Regions from separate parts of the Paraburkholderia sp. GAS42 genome, predicted to be linked through region 3. Evidence: predicted binding sites of a transcription regulator. Region 3 holds the regulator's gene; each other region holds the start of a gene.

Region 1 (5,655 bases), on a different contig from region 3:
AAATCCGACCTCTATAGAAGTTATGGGAAAGTCCCCCTTACCCTTTCTCGAACACTCGACGTGCAGCTGCCGGATGAGCTTCTCGAACGCAATACCCTCAAGCGTTTCGCTACGAGGTTTGGCTTTTTCCAGCACCCGCTCGCGAAGCTGCATTCGCGCCGCGTCTCGCGCGGGCCGGACAACAGCAATCCACGCCTGCAAGAAGTTATCCGTCACGTAGTATCTGGCGTTGCGGCTGCGACTGTCCGAGAACACAGGATGGCGCCGGTCAATCATCCCGTAGTTGTCGACCAGCTTCTTGAGCTGTGCGCCCAATGAGCGGCCCGTGTCGGTCGGAGACTGCATGCTCGCTACGAGTTCGTTGTGGCCGGTGCCCGGGTGGTCCGCCACGAAGTGCAGGATGGAGAGCAATTGTCCTTTCATCTCGCGCAGGAACGAGGTGTCCGCTTCTTCCGAGAGCGGGCTACCTTCGTTCAGGAACAGGCGGACAAGAAGCTCGTTGCGCAGCCGGTCGGAGGAAGCATCGAAAAGCCCTTGTCCGTAGGCATCTCTGTAGAACTTCGGTACGCCCTCAAAGTAGGTCCACAAGAGGAGCCACTGGTACGGGTCTTCCAGGCCATGGTCGTTGTACACGGCAAGCAGGTCTTCGAAATCCCAGTGGTCGAGACGAAAGGAGTGGGTCAGTCTGCCGTACAGAGGAGCCGCCTTATCGTCGAGCAGAGCGCTCATCTCGGATTGCAATGAGCCCAGCACGAAGAGGCCGCCGCTCTTCGATTCACGGAGGACGTCTACCTCGGCCTGCAGGAACGAGTTGAACGCGGCAAGCTGTGGAGAAGTGAAATACTGGAATTCGTCCAGAACCACGATGATGCCGGCGCGGTTCATCGTAGCGATTGCGCGCGCCATTGACGCGAAGTCGTGCACGTCATTTGCCAGTGCCTGAACGGTATTCGAGAGACTGTCCTGCAGCGCGCGCCGGAACTGGCTGGCGACATCTATCTGGTCGGAGTCGGGAATCTGGACGTAGAAGAGGCGCTCGGCAAGCGTTTCGTTGGCGCGCGCCAGTTCCCGCAGAAGCGTCGTCTTGCCAATGCGACGGCGGCCCTGAATCCGGCAGAAGAACCATCGCGGCTGCTCGAGCAGTCCGCGCAACTGGTCTAGCGTGCCGCGCCGACCGTAAAAACGCCAATCCGCCATACCGCCCCCGTAAATTTGCGTACTAAATTGTACGCAAATTTATACATCGTCGCAAACCGTTGAATTTAAAAGATAAACATGAGTCAACTCGTGTCCATCGGAAGGGCTGCAACGGCGACAGGGCACGATCGCGCCACGGCACTCAGTTCACGACTGATATATTAAAAAATAGCGTACTTTTTGGTACGCTATTTTTATCGAGGGAATATGTTATTGATTCGGAGTGAAAAAAATGCAAACCTGCGTGGCAGAGCTTCTTCCGCATGCAGGATAAAGGCCGCCGCCAATGAAGGCTGGGCCAAGAGGTTTGGTCTTGGCCGGGCAGTCGAAGAATACCGGATCCGTCGCCAATAGGATTGGCGTCGCGCGCAAAGAATTTGTCGGCGGCTTTTTTTTGGGCGGGGCGGAGACTGTGATTGGTCGCCAGCAGAAAATTCTTCGAACAAGAAAATGCCCCGGAAGTCTATGACGTAAGGGGCATCCGAGGGAATCACAGCCGCTTCATTAACACGTTAAGTGAAGGGCTGGGCATTTCTGCGAGTTTTTCGTTTCGGGGAGCGCTCCTTTCGAGGCGCGCCCCGCATGTGTTTCGAGCTGAAGCCTTTGCAGGCTCCAGGCGAAATTACATGTCCATGCCCATGCCGCCCATGCCGCCGGGCATACCGCCGCCCATCGGAGCATCTTCCTTCGGCAGTTCGCAGACAGCTGCGTCCGTCGTCAGCAGGAGACCTGCGACCGAAGCTGCGTTTTGCAGCGCCGTGCGCGTCACCTTCGTCGGGTCCACAACACCTGCGTCGACCAGGTCGACGTACTCGCCGGTTGCTGCGTTGTAGCCGTAGTTGCCCTTGCCTGCTGCAACTGCTGCCACCACGACGCTGGCTTCTTCGCCACCGTTCGTGACGATCTGGCGCAGCGGTTCTTCCATCGCGCGCAGCACGATCTTGATACCTGCGTCCTGATCGGCGTTAGCGCCCTTCAGACCAGCGATTGCCGAGCGTGCGCGGATCAGCGCAACACCGCCACCGGCCACGATGCCTTCTTCCACAGCTGCGCGCGTTGCGTGCAGTGCGTCTTCGACACGTGCCTTCTTTTCCTTCATTTCGACTTCGGTCGCAGCACCGACCTTGATCACTGCAACGCCGCCAGCCAGCTTGGCCACGCGCTCCTGCAGCTTTTCACGGTCGTAGTCCGACGTTGCTTCTTCGATCTGCGTGCGCACCTGCTTCACGCGTGCTTCGATCGTTGCTGCTTCGCCAGCGCCGTCGATGATCGTCGTGTTTTCCTTGCCCACTTCGATACGCTTCGCCTGGCCCAGTTCAGCCAGCGTTGCCTTTTCGAGCGTCAGGCCGGTTTCTTCAGCGATGACCTGGCCACCCGTCAGGATAGCGATGTCTTCGAGCATCGCCTTGCGACGGTCGCCGAAGCCCGGCGCCTTCACAGCAACGGTCTTCAGGATGCCACGGATGTTGTTCACCACCAGCGTTGCCAGTGCTTCGCCTTCGACGTCTTCAGCGATGATCAGCAGCGGACGGCCAGCCTTTGCAACTTGCTCGAGCACCGGGAGGAGGTCACGAATGTTCGAAACCTTCTTGTCGTGCAGCAGCACGAACGGGTTTTCGAGCACAGCAACCTGCTTGTCCGGGTTGTTGATGAAGTACGGCGACAGGTAGCCGCGGTCGAACTGCATACCTTCGACGACGTCGAGTTCGTCTTGCAGCGACTTGCCGTCTTCAACGGTGATGACGCCTTCCTTGCCGACCTTGTCCATCGCTTCAGCGATGCGGTCACCGATCGACGAATCGCTGTTAGCCGAAATCGCGCCAACCTGGGCGATTTCCTTGTTCGTCGTGCACGGCTTGCTGATCTTGCGCAGTTCTTCGATCGCGGCCGTCACAGCCTTGTCGATACCGCGCTTCAGGTCCATCGGGTTCATGCCCGATGCAACGTACTTCATGCCTTCGCGAACGATCGATTGCGCGAGAACGGTTGCCGTCGTCGTGCCGTCGCCTGCGTTATCGCTGGTCTTGGAAGCAACTTCCTTGACCATTTGCGCGCCCATGTTCTGGAGCTTGTCTTTCAGTTCGATCTCTTTCGCGACCGACACACCGTCCTTCGTGACCGTCGGGCCGCCGAAGCTGCGTTCCAGGACCACATTGCGGCCCTTCGGACCCAGCGTGACCTTCACAGCGTTCGCGAGGATGTTCACGCCTTCAACCATCTTGGCACGGGCGGAATCACCGAATACGACGTCTTTAGCTGCCATCTTCAAACTCCTTGAATTCTTTGGGATATAACCGGGATTTCAGCGATTTTTCGCTTACTTCTGCACCACGGCCATAATGTCTTCTTCGCGCATCACCAGCAGTTCGTTGCCGTCGACCTTAACGGTCTGGCCAGCGTACTTGCCGAACAGGACGCGATCACCCACCTTCACGTCGAGCGCAATCTGTGCACCCTTGTCGTCACGCTTGCCCGGGCCGACTGCGAGGATTTCGCCTTGATCCGGCTTTTCCGCTGCGGCTTCGGGGATCACGATGCCCGACGCGGTCTTGGTTTCTTGATCCAGACGTTTGACGATCACGCGATCATGCAAAGGACGAAGGTTCATACATACTCCTCTCTTGATTGAGACTGAAGAACGCTGAGAAAACCCGGCTGGCAGGGCCAACCGGAAATGTTGTTAGCACTCTCGTGCAGCGAGTGCTAATTATATGGACGGGTGGTGACAAATTCAAGAAGGGGTTTGGCGGGTTTCCGAATGTCGAGATTCACTTAACTTTGAACTTTGTTCACTTAAGTTTGAACTCGCGACCTACGCCCGGATGCCGAGATGTCGTTATTTCCATATAAAAACAATCACTTAGAATAAAACGCTCTGTTCTGCCTTGTCGTACGTGGGGCATGACACCGAGTCGTTCTTAGCGGTATCCGCCCGCAAATCTTGATGGCTGACGTTCACGCCAGGGCAAACCCCGAGAAGATCACACTCCTCGTCATGCTCGGGGATCTCGAAATGATCACGCGAGCACAGCCCCCGCCATCTTATCGTTCTCCGTGACCAGCTTTTCAGACTGAAAGATCTCCGGAAATCTTTTTCCCTCAGACAAATTTCATCTGGAGGCACTACCATGCTGCTCGACCGGATCCCAGATGCCGGACAATGATCCCGAAGGCATGTGGGTATATCTGCGCCCCCCAGCGCGAAGAGCGAACGTGCCGTCAACTATCAAAAACAAAAGAGCTGGATGAGAGGGCACACAATGGCATCCCCGAATGGATTTGAGCGTGGCTCAGAATGGCGGCAATGGGATCTACATGTCCACACGCCGGCATCATTTCACTGGCAAGGAGCCAAATTTGACGCCGATTCAAACTCTGCGAGCAATCGGTCTCTCGTCGACGAAATGATTGTCGCTATGAATGCTGCGGAGCCCGCGGTTTTTGCGTTGATGGACTACTGGACCTTTGACGGCTGGTTCGCGTTGAAGCGTCGACTCAAGGAGGCCGGAGCACCGCAGCTGCACAAGAAGGTCTTTCCGGGGATCGAACTGCGCCTCATGGCACCGATGAGGTCACCAAACGGACGCCTTAACGCGCACGTTCTGTTTTCAGATGAAATTCCGGATCAAATGCTTCACGATTTCAAGGCTGCTCTTCGTGTCGCCATCATTGACCGCCCTCTCTCGAACGACGCACTTGCCTCACTGGCACGCCACTCGTCAGAAGATATTCTGAAGGTCCACGCCTTCAAGAAGATCGACATGGCAGACGACGCCAAGGCGCTCTACGCTGGAGCCTCGATGGCAGAAATTACTGCGGAGAGCTACCGCGATGCAATTGAACAAGTAGAGGACGGATTGGCGATTGGCTTCATGCCGTACGACACGAGCGACGGCTTGGCCGAAGTCAAATGGCAAGACCACTACGCCTACTTCATCGGACTCTTTAAGTCATCGCCGATCTTCGAGTCTCGCGACCCACATCTTCGTAGCTGTTTCGTCGGGGAGGAGACCGACAAGAACAAGGCTTTTTTGGAGAAATTCCAGGAAGGTCTCGATAATGTTCCCCGTCTCGTTGTTTCTGGCAGTGACGCACATTGTTTCGTTGGTGTTAAAGGCGACAACGACAGGCGCGGCTATGGTGACTACCCGTCCGGTAAGATAACCTGGATAAAAGCTGACCCGACCTTCCAGGGACTCCAACAGGCTATTTGGGAACCGGCCAAACGTTCCTTCATTGGTCTGCGTCCACCGAAACAACTCGAAATCGAGACGAACAAGACGTTCTTCATTGATCGAGTGTCGGTCAGCAAACAAGTGTTGACGGCTCCCGGTTCGTGGCTCGACGGCGCCAACTTGCCGCTCAATCCTGATCTCGTCGCCATCATCGGCAACAAGGGAAGCGGCAAGAGCGCACTCGCCGATGTGATTGCCCTTCTCGGAAACTCCCGCCAGAAGC
Region 2 (5,655 bases), on a different contig from region 3:
CTTGTGCGCGTCGAACGTCGCGCGGGCTTCGTCGGTGTCGTCGCCGCTTTTTAGCTGCTGCAACGCGCCGTACGCGAGCATGCCATTCCTGATGCGCGTTTCGCTATGCGCCATCAGGTCTTTCAGGCCGAGCACCGGTTCATCGAGCGAACGGGTCGCGATGATGCCGAGTGCGTACGGTACCCGGATCGCATAGTCGGTTCGCTCTTCCTGCTGGTTCGGAATACCGAAGATCGTGAACGGTGCAGGCGCGGGCGCCGTTTCCCATTCTGATTCAATGGCAGCAAGTTTGACCTGCTGAACTTCACCCGTGCGATAGCCGGATTCGTCGCCGAGCACGATCACGCATATCGTCGACGCGAGACCAAAGCCTGCCGCGATCGCAAACGAACGCAATGCAAATTCTGTATCGCGACGCTTCAGCAGATACCACGACGACACACCGAGCACGAACATCGACGCTGTCACGTAACCCGCCGACACCGTGTGGACGAACTTCACCTGCGCGACCGGATTGAACAGCACGTCGAAGATGCTCGACAGTTCCATCCGCATCGTTTCGTAGTTGAAGTGGGCGCCGACCGGATTGTTCATCCAGCCGTTCGCGACCAGAATCCACAGCGCCGACAGATTCGACCCGAGCGCGACCAGGAACGTGACGGTCAGATGCTGCACTCTGGACAACCGGTTCCAGCCGAAGAAGAACAGGCCGACAAAGGTCGACTCCAGAAAGAACGCCATCAGCCCTTCGACGGCCAGCGGCACGCCGAAAATATCGCCGACGTAATGCGAGTAGTACGACCAGTTCGTGCCGAACTGGAACTCGAGCGTGAGCCCGGTCGTGACACCCATCGCGAAGTTGATCCCAAAGAGCTTGCCCCAGAACTGGGTCATGTCCTTGTAGATCTGCTTGCCGGTCATCACGTAGACCGACTCCATGATGACGAGCAGCCACGAAAGGCCGAGCGTCAGCGGTACGAACAGGAAATGGTAGAGCGCCGTAACGGCGAACTGTAAGCGCGAAAGATCGACGACTTCGCTAGCGGGCATGAGTATCACCTTGAGACGGATGCGATGCGGGAATGGCGAGTAGCGCCTGCGCGACGACCGCGGGCGGCAGCGACATGTGCTCCGCCTGCGGATGATTGAAGAATGCGTATTTGAGGATCATCAGCAGCGCGAACTTGATCGCGAGCACGATGACGATGTCGCGTGCGAAGGTCGGGCCGCGCGCCCATGCGGTGCAACGCGCGCGCAGGCTTCGGTGAGCAGCGGGGGTCCTGTGATTCAGCGTTATGGTCATGATCGGTCGATGACGGCTCCATGAGAGGAATGCCGGTCGGGCCGCATGGCGCGGCCAGGCAATGCATAACGGAATTTTAGGAGCGGGCCAGTCGACGCGGGCGTTCCACGCTGCGGCATACGGTCGCGAAGGCGAACCCGCGAAACCAGTATCACCGCGCTCTTTGCGTTGCGTCAACTAAAAGGGCGCGACTGTCCCGGAAATGACTCGGGAATTGAGAGGCAGACAAGAAAAAGCCCCGCCATCTTTCGAAGGCAGGGCCTGGTGTGCTACATGTGCCGAACAAACCGGCTGGCGCGTTACGCGTATTCGCTCAATGCGCCGCGCATTTTCTTCATCGCGCTCGCCTCGATCTGACGGATACGTTCCGCCGACACACCGAACTCATCAGCGAGTTCGTGCAGCGTCGACCCACCCGAACCGTCGTCTTCGACCTTCAGCCAGCGTGCCTCGATGATGCGGCGGCTGCGGGCGTCGAGCGCTTCGAGCGCACTGGCGATGCCGTCGCTGTGCAGCTTGTCGCGCTGACGTGCGGCGAGTACGGCCGTCGGCTCGTTGTGCGAATCGGCGAGCCAGGCGATCGGCGAATACGCTTCTTCACCGTCCTCGACCTGACCTTCCAGCGCGATATCGCCACCGGACAGACGCGTTTCCATCTCGGCCACTTCTTCGCGCTTCACGTTCAGTTCCGTCGCGAGGCCTTCGATTTCCTCCGGTGTGAACGCCTGGAAACCCTGCTTGTGGCTGCGCAGGTTGAAGAACAGCTTGCGCTGCGCCTTGGTGGTGGCGACCTTCACCATGCGCCAGTTGCGCAGGATGTATTCGTGGATCTCGGCCTTGATCCAGTGCATCGCGTACGAAACCAGACGCACGTTCTGCGACGGATCGAAGCGCTTCACGGCCTTCATCAGGCCGATGTTGCCTTCCTGGATCAGGTCTGCATGCGGCAGGCCATAGCCCAGGTAGTTACGCGCGATCGACACGACAAGCCGCAGGTGCGACAGTACCAGACGGCGGGCGGAACCAAGATCGTTCTGCTCGCGAAATTCGGTGGCGAACTGGCGTTCTTCCGCCGGCGTCAGCATCGGAATCCGGTTAACGGCCTGGATGTAGGCGTCGATATTGCCCAGCTGGCCGGGCAGCAATGAAGAATGCGCGAGCGCCAGTGCACCTGCCGGAGCGGCCTTAGCCGACGACGGGCTCAGAGTACTCGGAAGGGTCAGTGCATTGCTCACGTAAGAAACTCCTATGGAATCAACCAAAAGCTCAGTCAGAAAACGACTCCCGTGGATGTTAGCACTCTGGTAACAGGAGTGCTAATACTTAGAGGCCGTAGGGACTTGAGAGTTCCGTAAATCCTATCGAAACTTGATGTTCAATAGCATCGTACGCCAACTGCAAAAACTTTGCTTGGCCCGTACAATTTACCCGTCGCGGTAGAGAACGCGATAGAACGACCGGTTTTCGTCTTATCTAAAGGAACTATTTGCGTCAATCCCTTCTCTTGGATAAGGTTCTTTTTTAACCGGCTTATCTCGAAAACGTTGGCAACCGCCTCGCGGCGACCCTGAAGATTGGGCAGAGGGTGTTCAATGAAAAAGAAAAACTCAAGTCTCGGCCCGGCGCTTCGATGCGCGTTCGTTCTGGGGCTGCTGACCTTTTCGGGGCTGGCCGCCGCGGATCAGTTCGGGGTTCAGGTTGCGGGCGGGATGGCCGATCATCACGTCAACAAGCTTGATCTCGGCGTTGTCTGGGATCCGGATCTGACGTGGTGGGAGATCGGCGGGTGGCATTTTTCGCTGATCGGCGAGGCGCACGTCGCGTGGTGGCACAGCAGTGAGGGCGACGTCCACAAAAACACCGGCGAACTCGGCGTCACGCCGGTGATCCGCTTCATCAAGGGTTCAGGCTGGTTCCGGCCGTTTATCGAGGCGGGCGTCGGCGTGCGTGTGCTGACCAGTCCGACGATTTCCCGCTCGTACACGCTATCGACGGCGTTTCAGTTCGCGGATATGGCGGGCGTCGGCGCCCAGTTTGGCGACCGTCAGCAGTACGCGGCGGGCTTTCGTTTCCAGCATATGTCGAACGCCGGTATCAAAGAGCCGAATCCTGGTATAAATTTCACCCAGCTATATCTGCAATACAACTTCTGACGATCGGCGTTGCCGCGCGCGGCGCCCTTCGATGCAAGGGGGCTGAGCGATGGCGGCAAAAGTGATCGAGGCGATTCGCGGGCTGGAGCGGGACCGCTTTCGCGCGATGGTCGACGGCAACGGTGAACTGCTCGACACGCTGCTGTCGGACAACGTGATCTACGTCCATACGAACGGCAAGCGCGAGTCGAAGCAGCAGTTCATCGACGCCATCACGGCCGGCCGCCGTCGTTACCGTCAGATCGAGATCCAGTCGCAGGACGTGATCGCGGTGGGCAATGAGACCTGCGTTGTCACGGGCCGTGCGCTGATCGAGATGGAAGCGAACAATGGCGCGCTGCTCTTCCCGATCGCGTACACGGCGATCCAGACGCAGGAAGCGGGCCGCTGGCGTCTGATCGCCTGGCAGGCGACGCGCTGCGCGATCGAGTGAACCCGGTAGGTTCCATCGCCAGGCCGCCTTGTGAGCCGCCTGGGCGCGTTACGCGTGACGTTGCGTCATGTTTCGACGCTTCGGCACTGGGTGTGTCGCGTGTCAGCCGTTTTTTCTGACGCTTACCTCTACGCCTACGCTGCGACCCGCCGGTCGACCGGCGCCCATACCGCGCGGTTGACACCGCTGACGACCGCATCGACGACCGCAGTCGCATCGTCCTCGCTCACGCCAACGCCGTACCGTACCGGCTGCTCGTCGACGCGGCAGCCGACAAACGCCGCGACGCGGCCGTCCGTCGTCCGCAGGCTTTCATACGACGTGATTTCGATCGACTGACCCGCGGCCGTCGTCATCGCCCGTGCCACAGACTGCGCGTGCGATTCGCCGCCGCTTTCGGCGCGTGCATCAGCCGATCCGACGACGGTCACGTCGCGGTTCTCCCAGCGTACGGTCGACGCGGTGACGCGCGCCGCCGGGCCGTCCGTATCGAAGTATTCCCGTGCGAAGAGCGCACAGATCGCGTCGCCGGTGACTTCGACGCCGGATTGATCCGCGACCGTCTGCACGGCGTGGCTGAACTCGATCTGCACGCGACGCGGCGGCGTGAAGCCCATACCGCGCTCCAGCAGATACGTCGAGCCGCCCTTGCCGGACTGGCTGTTTACGCGGATGACCGCGTCGTAGCTGCGGCCGAGGTCGGCCGGATCGATCGGCAGGTACGGCACTTCCCAGACGGCGTCGGGCGCCTGCTGGGCGAAACCCTTGCGGATCGCGTCCTGATGCGAGCCGGAGAACGCCGTGAACACGAGATCGCCCGCGTACGGATGGCGCGGATGTACCGGAATCTGGTTGCAGCGTTCAACTACGCGACGCACCGCGTCGATATCGGAGAAATCGAGGCCCGGATCGACGCCCTGCGTGTACAGGTTCATCGCGAGCGTGACGATATCGACGTTGCCGGTGCGCTCGCCGTTGCCGAAAAGACAGCCTTCGACGCGATCGGCGCCCGCCATCAACGCAAGTTCGGCGGCGGCGACAGCCGTGCCGCGGTCGTTATGCGGATGCACCGAGAGCACGATGCTGTCGCGATAGCCGAGGTTGCGGTCCATCCATTCGATCTGGTCGGCGAACACGTTCGGCGTGGCCGCTTCGACCGTCGCGGGGAGGTTGACGATCATCTTGTGATCGCGCGTCGGACGCCACGTCTGCGCGACCGCGTCGCACACTTCGCGCGCGAAGGTGAGCTCGGTCATGCTGAACGTTTCCGGCGAATACTGGTAGATCCAGTGGGTCTGCGGGCGCGCGTCGGCGTACTGGCGGATGATCCGCGTGCCTTCCACTGCCAGCGCCTTCACCTCGTCCTTCGACTGGTTGAACACGATCTTGCGGAACGATGGCGCGATCGCGTTGTACAGATGCACGATCGCGCGCGGCGTGCCTTCGAGCGCCTCGAACGTGCGCGCGATCAGTTCTTCGCGCGACTGCACGAGCACTTCGATGGTCACATCGTCGGGAATGCGGTTTTCGTCGATGAGCTTGCGAACGAAATCGAAGTCGGTCTGCGAAGCCGACGGAAAGCCGACTTCGATTTCCTTGAAGCCAATGGCCACCAGCGTCTCGAAGAATTCGAGCTTCTGCGCGATGCTCATCGGCTCGATCAGCGACTGGTTGCCATCGCGCAGATCGGTGCTCATCCAGACCGGCGCACGCTCGATCGTGCGGCCCGGCCATTTACGGCCGGTCAGGCGGACGGCGGGAAAAGG
Region 3 (5,655 bases):
GACGGGTGTTCGTTCCAGTGGAGCTTTTTGCGCAGCGTCGCGTAATAGCTGTAGCCGACCGGATGCAGGAACGGCACGGTATGGCGCGAACGACGCACATCGATGGTGTCGTTCAGTTCCAGCGCCGTGAACGACTGCATGTCGAAGTTCACGTTCACGTCACGCCCCGAAATGATCTGAATGCTGACCGCTGAATCGTCCGGAATCACGATCGGGCGGTTCGACAGCGCGTGCGGCGCAATCGGCACGAGTACGAGCCCTTGCAGTTCCGGATGCAGGATCGGCCCCGACGACGACAGCGCGTACGCCGTCGAGCCAGTCGGCGTGGCGACGATCAGCCCGTCCGAGCGCTGGTTGTACATGAAGCGCCCGTCGACGTAGACGCGCAGTTCCGCCATGCCCGAGAAACCGCTCCGGTTGACCACCACGTCGTTGAATGCCAGCGCGTGATAGATCGCCTCGCCGTCGCGCATAATGCGGGCCTCGAGCAGCGTTCGTTCTTCGCGCTCGAAAGTGCCAGTGAGCATCTGCGGGACGATTTCCTGCATGTCCGAAATCGGGATGTCCGTGATGAAGCCCAGCCGGCCATGATTGATACCGATCAGCGGCGTGCGATAGGGCGCCAGCTGACGTCCCATGCCGAGCATCGTGCCGTCGCCGCCCAGCACCACCGCGACGTCGGCGCGGGCGCCAATCTCGGCGGGACGCAACGCCGGATAGCCGGTCACGCCGATTTCGTGGGCCGTCTCCGCTTCGAACACGACATCGAAGCCGCGCTTTGCAATGCACGAGGCGAGCGCCGTCAGCGGCTCACCGATGCCTGGCGTGTTGCTGCGCCCGACTAGCGCGACGGTCTTGAACTGGCTGGTTACTTGCATGCCGGCATTACACCATAGCTGTGCGTCGAAAAGAACCTTTCCCATTGTGGCCGAAGCGGAGCGGCACGAGGTGCCGCTCCAGGCGCCACCTGCCGGGGCGTCGCGCGGTGAAGGGACCCGCCGCGCGGTATGCGCGGGTTTGTCGTTAGAATGGTGAACCAGTGTTGACAAGCCGACCGGCGGAGTGTCGCTGCGACATCGTACTTCGCGAGGCGCAGGTTGCCGCGCGAACCTGTAAATGTCGCGAAACGTTCCGTAATCGCTCCCTGTAGTGCCGCCGTTGAGCTAAAATTTTCCGTCATGCTAGATCCTCGCGCACAAACCCTCCTTAAAACGCTGATCGAGCGCTATATCGCCGAAGGTCAGCCGGTCGGCTCGCGCACGCTTTCCCGCTACTCGGGCCTCGAACTGAGTCCTGCGACCATCCGCAACGTGATGTCGGACCTCGAGGATCTCGGGCTCGTGATCAGCCCGCATACCTCTGCGGGACGCATTCCGACGCCGCGCGGCTACCGCCTTTTCGTCGACACGATGCTCACCGTCGAGTCCGCCGCCGACGAGGAAGCCGTCATGCGCACGGTCAAAACCACGCTTCAGGGCGGCGAGCCGCAAAAGATCGTCGCGGCGGCGGCGAGCGTACTGTCCAGCCTGTCGCAATTCGCGGGTGTCGTGCTTACGCCGCGGCGCAGCCACGTGTTCAAGCAGATCGAATTCATGCGCCTGTCCGACAAGCGCATCCTGCTTATCATCGTGACGCCCGAAGGCGACGTGCAAAACCGCATGATGGCGACGCAGCGCGACTTCTCGCCGTCGCAACTGGTGGAAGCCTCCAATTACATCAACGCGCATTTCGCGGGCCTTTCGTTTGACGAAGTGCGTCGCCGCCTGCGCGACGAAATCGACGAACTGCGCGGCGACATGACAACGTTGATGCACGCAGCCGTCACCGCCAGCACCGACGACACCGACCCCGGCGAGACGGTGCTGATTTCGGGTGAGCGCAATCTGCTCGAGGTCGCCGACCTTTCGTCGGACATGGCGCGGCTGCGCAAGCTTTTCGATGTGTTTGACCAGAAGACCAGCCTCCTTCAGTTGCTCGACGTGTCGAGTCACGCACAAGGCGTGCAGATTTTCATCGGCGGTGAATCGAATCTCGTGCCGATCGAAGAAATGAGCGTCGTGACAGCGCCGTACGAAGTGAACGGCAAGATCGTCGGCACGCTCGGCGTGATCGGGCCGACGCGCATGGCCTACAACCGTGTGATTCCGATCGTCGACATCACCGCACGGCTGCTTTCGATGAGCCTCAGCCAGCAATAGCACAGGGCTCACACCGCTCGTCGCGCATCTCTTGAGACAGATGATGCGCGATGGCGCGCGCTGCGCCAATAGGCCGAATGGCCAGCTATCGGCGGAAAACCGCGCCGCTATAATGGGCTTCACCTGAACCGTTTCCCTGCAGCACGCCACCAGGCCAACTGACTATGCGTTTCGATCTCGAGCGGCCTTCGCAGTCCGCTACGTCACATCGTGTCGCGGTGTTGCTGATCAATCTCGGCACACCGGATGCACCGACGCCTCGCGCCGTGCGCCGCTATCTCGCGCAGTTTCTGTCCGATCCCCGCGTGGTCGAGATTCCGGCTGTGGTCTGGCAGGTGGTTCTGCGTCTGCTGATCCTGCCGTTTCGCGGGCGCGCGTCGGCCAGGAAATACGCAGCCGTGTGGATGCCGGAAGGCTCGCCACTGCGTGTGCATACGGAAAAGCAGGTGGAAGCGCTGCGGCATCTGCTGCATCTGAACGACTATCAGGTGATCGTCGATTATGCGATGCGTTATGGCACGCCGGGCATTCCCGCGATGCTGAACCAGCTGAAACTGTCGGGCGCGGAGCGCGTGCTGCTGGTGCCGATGTATCCGCAGTATTCGTCGTCCACGACAGCCACCGCATTCGACGAGGCCTTCGTCGCCCTTCGGCGCATGCGCAACCAGCCGGAAATCCGCACGGTGCGTCACTATTGCGATCATCCTGCGTACATCGTTGCGCTGGCCGCGCAGGTGCGCCACTACTGGCAGACGCACGGCCATCCGGACTTTGCGAACGGCGACAAGCTCGTACTCAGTTTTCACGGCGTGCCGAAACGCACGCTCGATCTGGGTGATCCGTATCACGAGCAATGCCAGCAGACGGGCGCGCTGCTGATGAACGCGTTGCATCTGTCGCCGGTGGAATGCCGGATTACGTTCCAGTCGCGTTTCGGGCGTGCTGAATGGCTGCAGCCCTACACGGCACCGACATTGAAAGAGCTCGGTCTCGCGGGCGTGCGCCGCGCGGACGTGTTCTGTCCAGGTTTCACCGCCGATTGTCTGGAGACGATCGAGGAAATCGGCCTTGAGGTGCGTGACGAGTTTCTGCACGCGGGCGGCAAGGAATTTCACCGCATCCCTTGCGTCAACGCGTCTTCAGCATGGATCGCGGCGCTGGGCGAGATCGTCGCGCAGCATCTGCAGGGCTGGCCGGTGATCCAGCCGGCGCCTGTGCAGGGAACGGCGGTTGCGCAGGCGTAAAGGGTTGAGAAGGGTTGAGAAGGGCTAACACAGGGCGGGGCGTCCCGTCAGGACGGAAGCTTCAATGAACTACAGGATTGACACTGAACCGGGCGCGCGTCTGCGCATCGACAAATGGCTCTGGGCCGCGCGCTTCTTCAAGACGCGCTCGCTGGCGGCGGACGCTGTCGAGAAAGGGCGCGTGCGGATCGGCGGCGCGACGGTGAAACCGTCGAAGGATGTGCGCGTGGGCGACCCGGTCGAAATCCAGATCGAGCAGGTCTTATGGCAGGTGGAGGTGCTGGGAATCTGCGACGTGCGGGGTCCGGCAACCATCGCGCAGACGCTCTACGCAGAAACATCCGAAGGCAGGGAAAAGCGTTTGCTGGAACAGGAGCGACGCAAGACGTATCGCGAGCCGGCCGCGGCCATGCAAGGACGGCCGACCAAGCGTGACCGGCGCGTTATCGACAAACTTTCAGGTGGGAATTGAACAGGTTTTCCATCGTCTGATGCACACCACCGTATTCGGTCGTGCTTTCGTTGACGGCCCCGGACATACAGATGGTCGTGGTACCCGCGATAAGTACCAGAGCGACCACCGAGATTGCGAAGGTCAGTTTCACGGTACTCCCCTCATGGATGCGGGATTGAAACGGCGATCTGGCTGGGTGGTAAAGCAGTTAAGGCAATGGGTTGCAGCGAAGCTTACACCTGTTAGGGTAAACGTGTCTTTTCGAACGTCTAAGTGGAGTTTAGGACAGTCGCGCATCGGGCTCAATCTCAATCTGATGACGGCCGCGTGATTGTTGTAACGGCCAGTTTCACCGCACGGTCCCGGTGCGAATTCGGGCCCTCGCGGCCTTGAAAACGCCAACTCGGGCCCCATCTGCACCGTCGATAAGCGGCGGCTTGTCGTGTTTATGCAACGCCTGTTTGGGCGAGCATGAAATGTAGACGCCGCGACGCCATTTATTTTTTAACCGACTTTCAGCGACATGGAAAACACGCAAGAGAATCCGATCAGCCAGAATCCCACGCCTGCTGACGAAACGGGTCGCACGGCTGCTGATGCTGCTGCTTCGACCCAGCAGCAGGAGAGCCCGGCGCAAGCTGCGCCCGCGGATGCCGCACTGGCCGAAGCGCAGGCAAAGATCGTCGAACTGCAGGAAAGCTTCCTCCGCGCGAAGGCCGAGACGGAAAACGTGCGTCGCCGCGGGCAGGACGATGTTGCCAAGGCGCACAAGTTCGCGATCGAAAGCTTCGCTGAACATCTGCTGCCGGTGCTCGATAGCCTCGAAGCAGCGCTCGCCGACAACTCAGCCGATCTCACGAAGGTGCGCGAAGGTGTCGAGCTCACGCTGCGTCAGTTGACCGGCGCACTGGAAAAGGGTCGCGTCGTCGCTCTGAATCCGGTCGGCGAGAAGTTCGATCCGCATCGTCACCAGGCCATTTCGGTGGTGCCGGCCGATCAGGAAGCGAACACCGTCGTCGCCGTGCTGCAAAAGGGTTACGTGATCGCCGACCGCGTGCTGCGTCCGGCGCTCGTGACCGTCGCGGCGCCGGACGCGGCGTCGAAGTAAGCGGCCGCGATCCGTTGTCAGGCCGCGCGCGAAGCGTAACTGTCATGGCCGGTATCCCCGTCGAAGCCACCGCGTTCGCTGTCTTCGACATACAGGAACTGGGCGCCGATACGCGTTCGACGCCGGCCTTGCATCAGCTGGCGACGAACTGGCGGTCGTCTTCTTCTGGGGTTTCGGGTGCTTTAACTGCGAAATCGCGAAGTAGGCGATGCTGGCGCAACCGGACGCCATCCGTGCGCTCGGGCTCAAGTGGTTTCACAGCAGCGTCTACGCGCACCGCGAACCGGGCCGCCGCTGCATGGCGTGCCGACGTGGTTTTTCTTCCATCGTGGCAAGCGTCCGGCCGGGCGACCGGCTGGCATGGCCCTTGGGCAGTTCGAGGCGGCCGTCGCGGCGGCGCGCGTGAGAAAATCCGGGCCGCCGGAAAGGAAAGCGATGCAGGCGTGTCGGAAATTCGCACCGCGGGCGCAGGCGATTGAGAAAAATTAATGACCGCATTGCATTCAGGGTCTTGAAAACGATGCGGATGCACTTATTTTGAGTGCAGGTATGAATTGAAGGCGAAATGCGCCGCCAGCCTTGAGGGCACAGCGCGTTTTTCGCAGCGATCAAAGTTCAGGAGATCAGGAAAAATGGGCAAAATCATCGGTA

What was found. The regulator HrcA, encoded in region 3, represses chaperone genes, less so after heat shock. The targets are predictions, from matches to a motif close to TTAGCACTCNNNNNNNNNGAGTGCTAA.
Region 1: the regulator HrcA is predicted to act here: its motif matches at 3,878-3,904, upstream of groES (co-chaperone GroES).
Region 2: the regulator HrcA is predicted to act here: its motif matches at 2,597-2,623, upstream of rpoH (RNA polymerase sigma factor RpoH).

What each region holds. Positions count from the first base shown of each region.
Region 1 covers NZ_JBNDML010000006.1:72,243-77,897, forward strand. Annotated here, with positions in the region: gene P3T16_RS11285 (ATP-binding protein) at 1-1,197, opposite strand, end outside; gene groL (chaperonin GroEL) at 1,820-3,460, opposite strand; gene groES (co-chaperone GroES) at 3,515-3,805, opposite strand; gene P3T16_RS11300 (TrlF family AAA-like ATPase) at 4,458-5,655, shown strand, end outside.
Region 2 covers NZ_JBNDML010000025.1:52,957-58,611, reverse strand. Annotated here, with positions in the region: gene P3T16_RS29200 (cytochrome ubiquinol oxidase subunit I) at 1-1,050, opposite strand, end outside; gene cydP (cytochrome oxidase putative small subunit CydP) at 1,040-1,303, opposite strand; gene rpoH (RNA polymerase sigma factor RpoH) at 1,603-2,538, opposite strand; gene P3T16_RS29185 (acyloxyacyl hydrolase) at 2,896-3,456, shown strand; gene P3T16_RS29180 (nuclear transport factor 2 family protein) at 3,506-3,889, shown strand; gene leuA (2-isopropylmalate synthase) at 4,024-5,655, opposite strand, start outside.
Region 3 covers NZ_JBNDML010000012.1:17,551-23,205, reverse strand. Annotated here, with positions in the region: gene P3T16_RS18545 (NAD kinase) at 1-923, opposite strand, end outside; gene hrcA (heat-inducible transcriptional repressor HrcA) at 1,179-2,198, shown strand; gene hemH (ferrochelatase) at 2,363-3,442, shown strand; gene P3T16_RS18530 (RNA-binding S4 domain-containing protein) at 3,507-3,914, shown strand; gene grpE (nucleotide exchange factor GrpE) at 4,420-5,004, shown strand; partial or broken gene P3T16_RS18520 (thioredoxin family protein) at 5,049-5,483, shown strand; gene dnaK (molecular chaperone DnaK) at 5,637-5,655, shown strand, end outside.